DNA from 3 places in the Streptomyces sp. NPDC127098 genome. Region 3 is predicted to be linked to each of the others. Evidence: riboswitches for the same ligand, from Rfam matches in the RefSeq annotation. Region 3 holds a riboswitch; each other region holds the start of a gene.
The links. A riboswitch is a leader RNA that binds a small molecule or an ion and turns the genes downstream of it on or off. The one in region 3 is predicted to bind S-adenosylmethionine.

Region 1 (2,846 bases), on a different contig from region 3:
GTTCGACGGTCTCGGCGGGACGGACTCCTTCCAGGTCCGGGCCGACGTCGTGTACTTCACGACGGCGGGGAACGGGGCGGTCTTCTCGACCGGCTCCATCGCCTGGGCCGGCAGCCTCGCGCACAACGGCTACGACAACGACGTCTCCCGCCTCACGGGCAACGTCCTGCGCCGGTTCGCGTCCCCGGAGCCGATCGAGCCGTTGACCTGACGTGCTCGGGGCCGTCAGCGACCCGCCAGCTCCTCGACGATCGGGGCGAAGGTCTCCATGTCGTCGAGGAGGAAGGAGCTGATGCCTAGGCGTTCGCGCAGGTCGACGAACTTGCGGGTGAGTTCTCTGATGGAGCCGATGAACACGTGCGGGGACTCCGCGATCTCCTCGGCGGTGAGTTCGACGCCGGTGCGTTCGCGGAGTTGGTCGGCCCGTCTGCGGGTCTCGCCCCTGGCGTCGTGGGTGAGGACCATCGGGCCGCCGGTCGGGTAGCTGTTCAGTTCGAGCTCGGCGAAACGGTCGCCGGCCGCCTCGCGGATCCAGCCGATCTTCTCCTCGGTGGCGGCGAGGGTGATGCTCGGTGCGTCGAGGGTCGGCAGGCCCTGCTCGTTTCTCCCGAGCCGGGGCGCCAGGCCGACGATCCCCGCCTCCCTGGCGGCCAGCGTCAGCAGTCGCCTTCCGCCACCGCCGACGAAGATCGGCGGGTGCGGGCGTTGGACCGGCTTGGGCTGGGCGTCGTAGTCGGTGATCGTGTAGTGCTCGCCGGCGAAGGTGAACCTCTCGTCGGCGAAGCAGCCCTTGAGGACCCGGATGGCTTCGGTGAGTCTGGCGACCCGGGTGGCGACGGGCTCGAAGGGGATGCCGATCGCGTCGTGCTCGGGCTTGTTCCAGCCGGCTCCGAAGCCGATCTCCAGGCGTCCGCCGGAGAGTCGGTCGAGCGTCGCGAGTTCCTGGGCCAGGACGGCGGGGTGCCGCAGGTTGGTGTTGAACACGAAGGTGCCGACGCGGAGCCTCTCGGTCGCCGCGGCCGCGGCGGCGAGGAGGGGGACCGGGGCGTACTGGGCCACGAGGTGGTCGGGGATCACCAGGGCGCTGTAGCCGATCGACTCCGCGCGGCGGGCGAAGGCGGCCAGGCCGGGTCCGTCGTGCTGTTCGCCGACGACGGTGAGGAAGCGGAAGGGACGCATCGCGTCATCGTGTCGGAGATGTGAGGCGCGGACCAGGTGCCACCCGGCCCGTGGACGCATGTCTCATATGGCGGACAGCGGGTTCTCTGGGGCGTTTTCGTCGGCTACGTTTCCGCGCAGGTCAAGAGTGCCAGCGTGAAGCCCCGGCTAGCTGGCCGGCAACCCTCCTGCACGGTGGGGTGCCCCCGGGGAGACGACCCGGCTGCGGTGATGCGGCAAGCGTGCTCCGGTGAGCTCTCGAATAGCGAGAACTCCGTCTTGATATGTGGACGGCCGAGCGGTTTGCCCGTGCCTCGGCCTTCAGTGAGCAGGCACGGCGAGGCGGAGTTCATGGGCACCACGGAGCAGGACGACATCGGGCGGCTGGCCGGTCTCGGGGAGGGGGTCGAGGCGGCGCGCGGCACCAAGCCGTTGGTGGCGGCGCGGGCCCAGCAGGCCGGGGAGGCGCTGTTCGGCGACGAGGTACCGGTGCGGCGTGGCCTGGCCGCGTTGGCCGCGCGCTGGCACGGCGTGGCGGAGCTGGTTCAGGAGCACGCGGAGCGGGGCGGCGATCCGGCGCTGTGGGGGGACGAGCTTCCCGAGGACCCGGCGTTGCGGGCGGCGGCGGCCCATGTCGACCTGGTCTCCGTCTCGCCGGCGTTGGCCACCCGCGAGGATCTGGAGCGGCTGGCCGCGGCCGGGTGGTCGCCGGACGAGATCGTGGCGATCTCGCAGGTCGCGGCGTTCACCGCGTTCCAGGCGCGGGCGATCCAGGGGCTGCGGCTGCTCGAGGGGCGCGGCCCGGACGTGGCGGCGCGGCCGGGGCGGGCCACGCCCGGGCGCGGGCGGGTCAAGAGCACCGCGCGGACGGCGTCCAACGGGCGGGCGCGGCCCGTCGAGTACACCAGGGAGTTGCTGTCCTGGACGGCGTGGGTGGCGCCGGTGCCGACCGAGGAGCTGACCGCCGAACAGGAGGACTCCTTCCGGGGCAAGACCAACGGCGAGTACTTCCGGCTGCTGGCCCGGCTGCCCAGGGTCCTGGCGGCCCGCACCGCGTTGGACGCCGCGATCTTCGCCACCGTCGAGGGCCTGCCCCGCGCCGAGCGCGAGCTCGCCGCCGCGGCGACCAGCAAGGTGACGGACTGCGTGTACTGCGCCTCCGTGCACGCCCGGAAGTCCGCCCAGATGTCCAAGCGCCCGGCGGACGTGGACCGGCTGCTCGGGGTCTCGCTGGGGAGGGACGCCGACTGGGTGCCGCCGCGCACCGCGCCGCTGGCCGAGGGCCAGGACTCCCGCTGGGCCGCGATCGTCGAGTTCGCCGCGGCGCTCGCCACCACCCCGGTCAGCGCCACCACGGCCCACGTGGACCGGCTGCGCGCCGAGGGGCTCACCGACGTCGAGTTGACCGACCTGGTGGCGGCCACCTCCTTCTTCGCCTGGGCGAACCGGCTGATGCTCAGCCTCGGCGACCCCTACTGGCCCTGACCACCCCGCATCCCCGAACCACTCGTAAGGAAAACGTCATGAGAGAACGCCTGCCCCGGATCTCCGCGCTCGCCGCCACGACCGCCGTCGTGTTCCTGGCCGGCGCCTGCGGGACCGTCACCACCGAGGACACGGCGGAGGAGAGCGGCGGCGACCGGGAGGGCTCGCTCACCGTCGTCGACGACGTCGGCCGCACCGTGGAG
Region 2 (2,846 bases), on a different contig from region 3:
GCCGGCGGCCTGGAGGAAGCGGCGGCGGCCGAGGGCCGCGATCAGCGTGTCCCGGGCGGTGGCGGCGTGCTCTTCTGGGGTGTTCATGGTGGGGCTCCTGTTCCGCCCGGGCACGAGCGGTCCGCCCCGGGCCAGCCGTCACCCTAGGTGAGCTTCGGGCCCTCATCGGCGGCTGTCTGTGATCGACCCATGCTTCTTACCCGCAGGTAACACGCCGGCCGTCCGGCGGTGCCCGGGGACACACCACCGAAACGAGGGGCGCACCGGGGGATGCTTCGCCGCCGGCCGGGTACTCGCGGGCGGTGTCGGAACCCGAGTCCTACGACGCCGGCCCCTACGTCCCGGAAGGCGCCGGGCTGCCCGAGCTGCGCGGCGCCGCCGCCGACTGCCACGGCTGCCCGCTGTACCGCGACGCCACCCAGACTGTGTTCGGCGCCGGCGAGCCGACGGCCCGCCTGGTACTGGTCGGCGAGGAGCCCGGCGACCAGGAGGACCGGCGGGGCGCGCCCTTCGTCGGTCCGGCCGGCCGGGTGCTCGACCGGGCGCTCGCTGACGCCGGCATCGACCCGGACGACGCGTACCTCACCAACGCCGTCAAGCACTTCAAGTTCGCGCCCCGGGGCAAGCGCCGCATCCACAAGCCGCCGACGCTGCGCGAAGCGGCCGCCTGCCGGCCCTGGCTCACCGCCGAACTCCGCCTGATCGAACCCGAGGTGATCGTGGCGCTCGGCGCCACCGCGGGCAAGGCGCTGCTCGGCTCCTCGTTCCGGGTGACCAGGCAGCGCGGAACACGGCTGCCGTGGTCGGGCGAGGGCGCGGACACGGTGGTCGCCACCATCCATCCGTCGGCCGTGCTGCGCGCCGACGACGCGGAGCGCGAGGCCGCCTACGCCGGCCTGGTCGCCGACCTGAAGGTGGCCGCCCGCGCCCTGGCGGGGGCCTGACCACCGGGTTTCCTGTCAGCGGCCGCGTGCCCAGGGCTCGTCCGAGGAGTGAGACACCCCGGGCGCGCGGGCGAGCCCTGTGCCAGAATCCTCGGCGAGGTCACGAGTGACAGCGACCACGGCCCCGGCCCGCTGTCCGGCAACCCTCCGTCGTGGCGGGGTGCCCCGGGTGATGACCGGGTCGCGAGCAGCAGGGCTCGCGGCAAGTGCGGCCCAGAAGGAGCTCCCTCGTGCGAATGCGAATGCGGTAGAGCGTCACGCTCCCCCCTCGTCTTCCTTCCCTTCACCCTCCCCCTTTCTCTCGTTACCCGCCTTCTCGCGCCGACGGCCACCCGCGAGGCCGTCGGGCGCGCCTGCCCACGGAGACGTGCTCATGACCACCAGCTGTGCCCCCGTCGCCCCCAGCACCACCGCCGCCCCCGCCAGCCTCGACGTGCTCAGCGCCGGCGTCCGCGCCCCGCTCGCCAGCGGCGGCGACATCGAGTACGCCGCGCTCGACTACGCGGCGTCCGCGCCCGTGCTGCGCCGCGTCTGGGAGGAGGTGGCCGAGTACGCGCCGTACTACGGCAGCGTGCACCGGGGCACCGGGCACCTCTCGCGGCTCTCCACCCAGCTCTTCGAGCGCAGCCGGGAGACCGTCGCCGGGTTCCTCGACTGTCGCCCGGCCGACCAGGTGGTCTTCACCCGCTCCACCACCGACTCGCTCAACCTGCTGGCCGCCGCACTGCCCGCCGGCACCCGGGTGTTCGTCTTCGAGACCGAGCACCACGCGGCGCTGCTGCCGTGGGCCCGCCACGGCCACCAGGTCACCTACCTCGACGCCCCGCACTCGCCTCGCCACGCCGTCGAGATCGCCGAGTCGGCGCTCGCGGCCCGCCCCGAGGCCGGTGGACCGGCGCTGCTGTGCGTCACCGGCGCCTCCAACGTCACCGGCGAGCTGTGGCCGGTCGCCGAACTCGCCGCCGCCGCACACCGCCACGGGGCCAGGATCGTGCTCGACGCCGCCCAGTTGGCCCCGCACCGGCCGGTCAGCGTGCGGCGACTCGACGTGGACTGGGTGGCGTTCTCCGGTCACAAGCTCTACGCCCCCTTCGGCGCCGGCGTGTTGGCCGGCCGCGCCGACTGGCTCGCCACCGCCGCGCCCTACCTGGCCGGCGGCGGCGCCACCCGCGTCGTCAACCGGCGCGCCGACGGCGGCGTGCACGTCCAGTGGGCCGACGACGAGGCCAGGCACGAGGCCGGCTCGCCCAACGTCATCGGCGCCTTCGCCATCGCCGCCGCCTGCCGTGCCCTCACCGAGGCCGGCCACGAGACGCTGGTCGCCCACGAGCAGGCGCTGCTCGCCCTGCTCCGCGAGGGGCTGGCGGAGATCCCGGCGGTCAGGGAACTGTCCCTGTTCGGGCCGGCGGCGGACCGCGTCGCCGTCTCCTCCTTCACGGTGGCCGGCCACGACAACGGGCAGCTCGCGGTGGAGCTCTCGGAGCGCTTCGGCATCGGCGTGCGCTCCGGGATGTTCTGCGCCCAGCCACTGGTCCGCAGGCTGCTCGGCGCCTCGGCGGAGTCCACCGAGGAGTGCGACGGACCGCTCCAGGCGCTCCGCGTCAGCTTCGGCGCCGGCACCCCTCGGGAGCATGTCACCCGGCTCGTCGACGCGGTTTCAACCCTGGCGGGTTGAAGGCCCCGAAGGGACGGAGTGCGAGGGGCCGACGCGCGGTCTTCCGCGCCGGGACGCCACGGCCCTCCGGTCGGTGGGCGGGCTCGTCTGCCCGGGCGCGCCCGCAGGCCGCGCCCGGGCATCTTCCCCCTGGCCGGCGCGCTCAGCCCTCCCCCGAGGTGTGAGCTGAGCGGCGCCGTCGCACCACAAAGCTAGAAGGTGCGAAACACCCCCACCACCGTGCACGC
Region 3 (2,846 bases):
CCGAGCCGGACGGGCTCGGGGCGGTCGTGGAGCGCGTGTGGAGCTGGGGATTCGCGGCGGTAAAGGCCACTTACCGGACAAACGGAGGATCAGCCTCCGGCGACGGCCGGAATGATCGACACGCCCGCGCCGTCCGGCGTCGGGGTCAGCAGCCCTTCCGTGAAGCGAACGTCGTCGTCGTTCACATAAACGTTGACGAACCGACGCAACCGGCCTTCGTCGTCCAACACCCGGGCGGCTATCCCCTGGTGGTTGCGGTCGAGGTCGGCCAGCACCTCGGCCAGCGTCTGCCCCTCGGCCGTCACCTCGGACCGGCCGCCGGTGTACGTGCGCAGGATGGTGGGGATTCGGACGGTCACGCTCATTCCAGGCCAGCCTCTCGGAAGGAGTCCAGGGTGGGACGGATGGTCGCGGTCGGGCCGGTGTCGGCGGCGACCGCGTCCAGGGTCTTGAGACCGTCGCCGGTGTTCATGACGACGGTGGTCAGCGAGGGGTCGAGGGTGCCCTCGGCCAGCAGCTTCCGCGCCACGCCGAGCGTCACGCCGCCCGCGGTCTCGGTGAAGATCCCCTCGGTCCTGGCCAGCAGCTTGATCGCCGAGACGATCTCCTCGTCCGTGACGTCGGCGACCGCGCCGCCCGTGCGGCGCGCGATGTCCAGCACGTAGGGGCCGTCCGCCGGGTTGCCGATGGCCAGCGACTTGGCGATGGTGTTCGGCTTGACCGGCCTGACCACGTCGTGGCCGGCGCGGAAGGCCTGGGAGACCGGCGAGCAGCCCTCGGCCTGGGCGCCGAAGATCCGGTACGGCTTCTCCTCGACCAGGCCGGTGGCGATCAGCTCCTTGAGCCCCTTGTCGATCTTGGTGAGCTGGGAGCCCGAGGCGATCGGGATGACCAGCTGGTCCGGCAGCTGCCAGCCGAGCTGCTCGCAGATCTCGAAGGCCAGCGTCTTGGAACCCTCCGCGTAGTAGGGGCGGAGGTTGACGTTCACGAAGCCCCAGCCCTCGCCGAGCGGGTCGCCGATGAGCTCGCTGCAGAAGCGGTTGACGTCGTCGTAGCTGCCCTCGATGGCCACCACCTGGCCGCCGTAGACGGCCGCCATGACCACCTTGCCCTGCTCCAGGTCGTGCGGGATGAAGACGCAGGAGCGCAGGCCCGCGCGGGCCGCGGCGGCGCCGACCGCGCCGGCCAGGTTGCCGGTGGAGGAGCACGAGAGGGTGGTGAAACCGAAGGCGCGCGCCGCCTCAAGCGCCTGTGCGACCACTCGGTCCTTGAAGGAGTGGGTCGGGTTTCCCGAGTCGTCCTTGACGTAGAGCGGGCCGGTCACGCCGAGCTCGGCGGCCAGCCGGTCGGCCTTCACCAGCGGGGTGAAGCCGGGGTTCAGGTTGGGCTTGCTGGCGACGTCCGCCGGCACGGGGAGCAGCGGCGCGTAGCGCCAGATGCTCTTGGGGCCGGCCTCGATGCGCCGGCGAAGGCCCTCGGGGTCGCCGCTCGGCAGGTCGTACGCGATCTCGAGCGGCCCGAAACAGGAGGCACAGGCGAAAATCGGGCTGAGCGGGAAGCGCTCGCCGCACTCCCGACAGGAGAGCGCTGCGGCGGGGCCGAGATCGACGGCTGCGGTGGGTGACGAGTCGGCTGTGGTCAGCACGGACATGGCTATGGAGGCCCTTCTCCTCATCTTCCCCGGGGCGACTCTCGCCTCAGGCCGGAATTGGCACCTTCCCCACCGGGAGCCTCGCCCGGGCGCGGTCGTCACCGACCGTCACTCCGCGTCACGAGAACCGGCGGAAGGGTTGCCGGGGCTTCAACGGGCCGTTCCCTCTGCCCCTCTGGATGAGCTCTATGCGATTGTCGGCGCGTCCCCCGATATGCGGAGGACACCTGCGCTGTTCGAGACTGTAACCGACGCCCCCCAGAATGGCCCGGGCCGTCCGATACGCGAGACACGAGGAGACACGGGAGACAGTGGGCGATCCGGGAGACAGCCGTGCACTGACGCGGGCCTGAGGCCGTCCGCGGCGACCGGGAGAAGTCGGGCCGGAAGCGGACCCACCGAGAAACATGGTCTCGGCGGATTCGGGTACGCCGGTATAGGGCAGATACGGCCAAACGATGCAATGGTGGCCAAACAAGATCTAATACGGCCGAACGCGAACAGGAGCGACATTCGTGCTGGAAGAGGCAGAGGAGTGGCTGAGCCGCCGGTCCTGGACCGCCGCTGACCGCCCGCTGCCGCGGCTGTTGAACGCGAAGCGGGCAGCAGGGGCGGCAGGGAGCATCAGCGTGGTACTCCCCGCGCTGAACGAGGAGGCGACCGTCGGTGCCATCGTGGAAGCGCTCCGGCGCGACCTGATGGAGCGCGTGCCGCTCATCGATGAACTGCTGGTGGTGGACTCCGGGTCCACCGACCGCACCTCGGAGGCCGCGGCAGCGGCGGGCGCGAAGGTAGTGCACCGCGATGAGATCCTGCCGCGGATGCCGACCGCCCCGGGCAAGGGCGAGGTGCTGTGGCGCTCGCTGATGGCGGCGAGCGGCGAGATCATCTGTTTCGTCGACGCCGACCTGCGGGAGTTCGACTCCACCTTCGTCTCGGGCATAGTCGGCCCCCTGCTCACCGACCCCGACGTGCAGCTGGTCAAGGCCATGTACGACCGGCCGCTCGGCGACAAGCCGGCCGGCGCCCACCAGGGCGGCCGGGTCACCGAGCTGGTCGCCCGACCGCTGCTCAACCTGCACTGGCCCCAGCTGGCCGGCGTGGTCCAGCCGCTGGGCGGCGAGTACGCGGCGCGCCGCTCGCTCCTCGAGCGGCTGCCGTTCCCCGTCGGCTACGGCGTGGAGCTCGGCCTGCT

Region 1: it holds a riboswitch for S-adenosylmethionine, as region 3 does, so the genes downstream of both, ACFWI8_RS06085 (peroxidase-related enzyme) here and thrC (threonine synthase) in region 3, are expected to answer to the same signal.
Region 2: it holds a riboswitch for S-adenosylmethionine, as region 3 does, so the genes downstream of both, ACFWI8_RS09880 (aminotransferase class V-fold PLP-dependent enzyme) here and thrC (threonine synthase) in region 3, are expected to answer to the same signal.

The regions. Positions count from the first base shown of each region.
Region 1 covers NZ_JBHXFJ010000006.1:11,945-14,790, forward strand. The annotation lists gene ACFWI8_RS06075 (N,N-dimethylformamidase beta subunit family domain-containing protein) at 1-211, shown strand, start outside; gene ACFWI8_RS06080 (TIGR03621 family F420-dependent LLM class oxidoreductase) at 226-1,179, opposite strand; SAM riboswitch class IV at 1,299-1,407, shown strand; gene ACFWI8_RS06085 (peroxidase-related enzyme) at 1,510-2,643, shown strand; gene ACFWI8_RS06090 (ABC transporter substrate-binding protein) at 2,682-2,846, shown strand, end outside.
Region 2 covers NZ_JBHXFJ010000011.1:1,867-4,712, reverse strand. The annotation lists gene ACFWI8_RS09890 (acetamidase/formamidase family protein) at 1-87, opposite strand, end outside; gene ACFWI8_RS09885 (UdgX family uracil-DNA binding protein) at 303-944, shown strand; SAM riboswitch class IV at 1,043-1,159, shown strand; gene ACFWI8_RS09880 (aminotransferase class V-fold PLP-dependent enzyme) at 1,318-2,619, shown strand.
Region 3 covers NZ_JBHXFJ010000069.1:35,452-38,297, reverse strand. The annotation lists gene ACFWI8_RS30680 (MoaD/ThiS family protein) at 90-365, opposite strand; gene thrC (threonine synthase) at 362-1,651, opposite strand; SAM riboswitch class I at 1,669-1,837, opposite strand; gene ACFWI8_RS30670 (glucosyl-3-phosphoglycerate synthase) at 2,167-2,846, shown strand, end outside.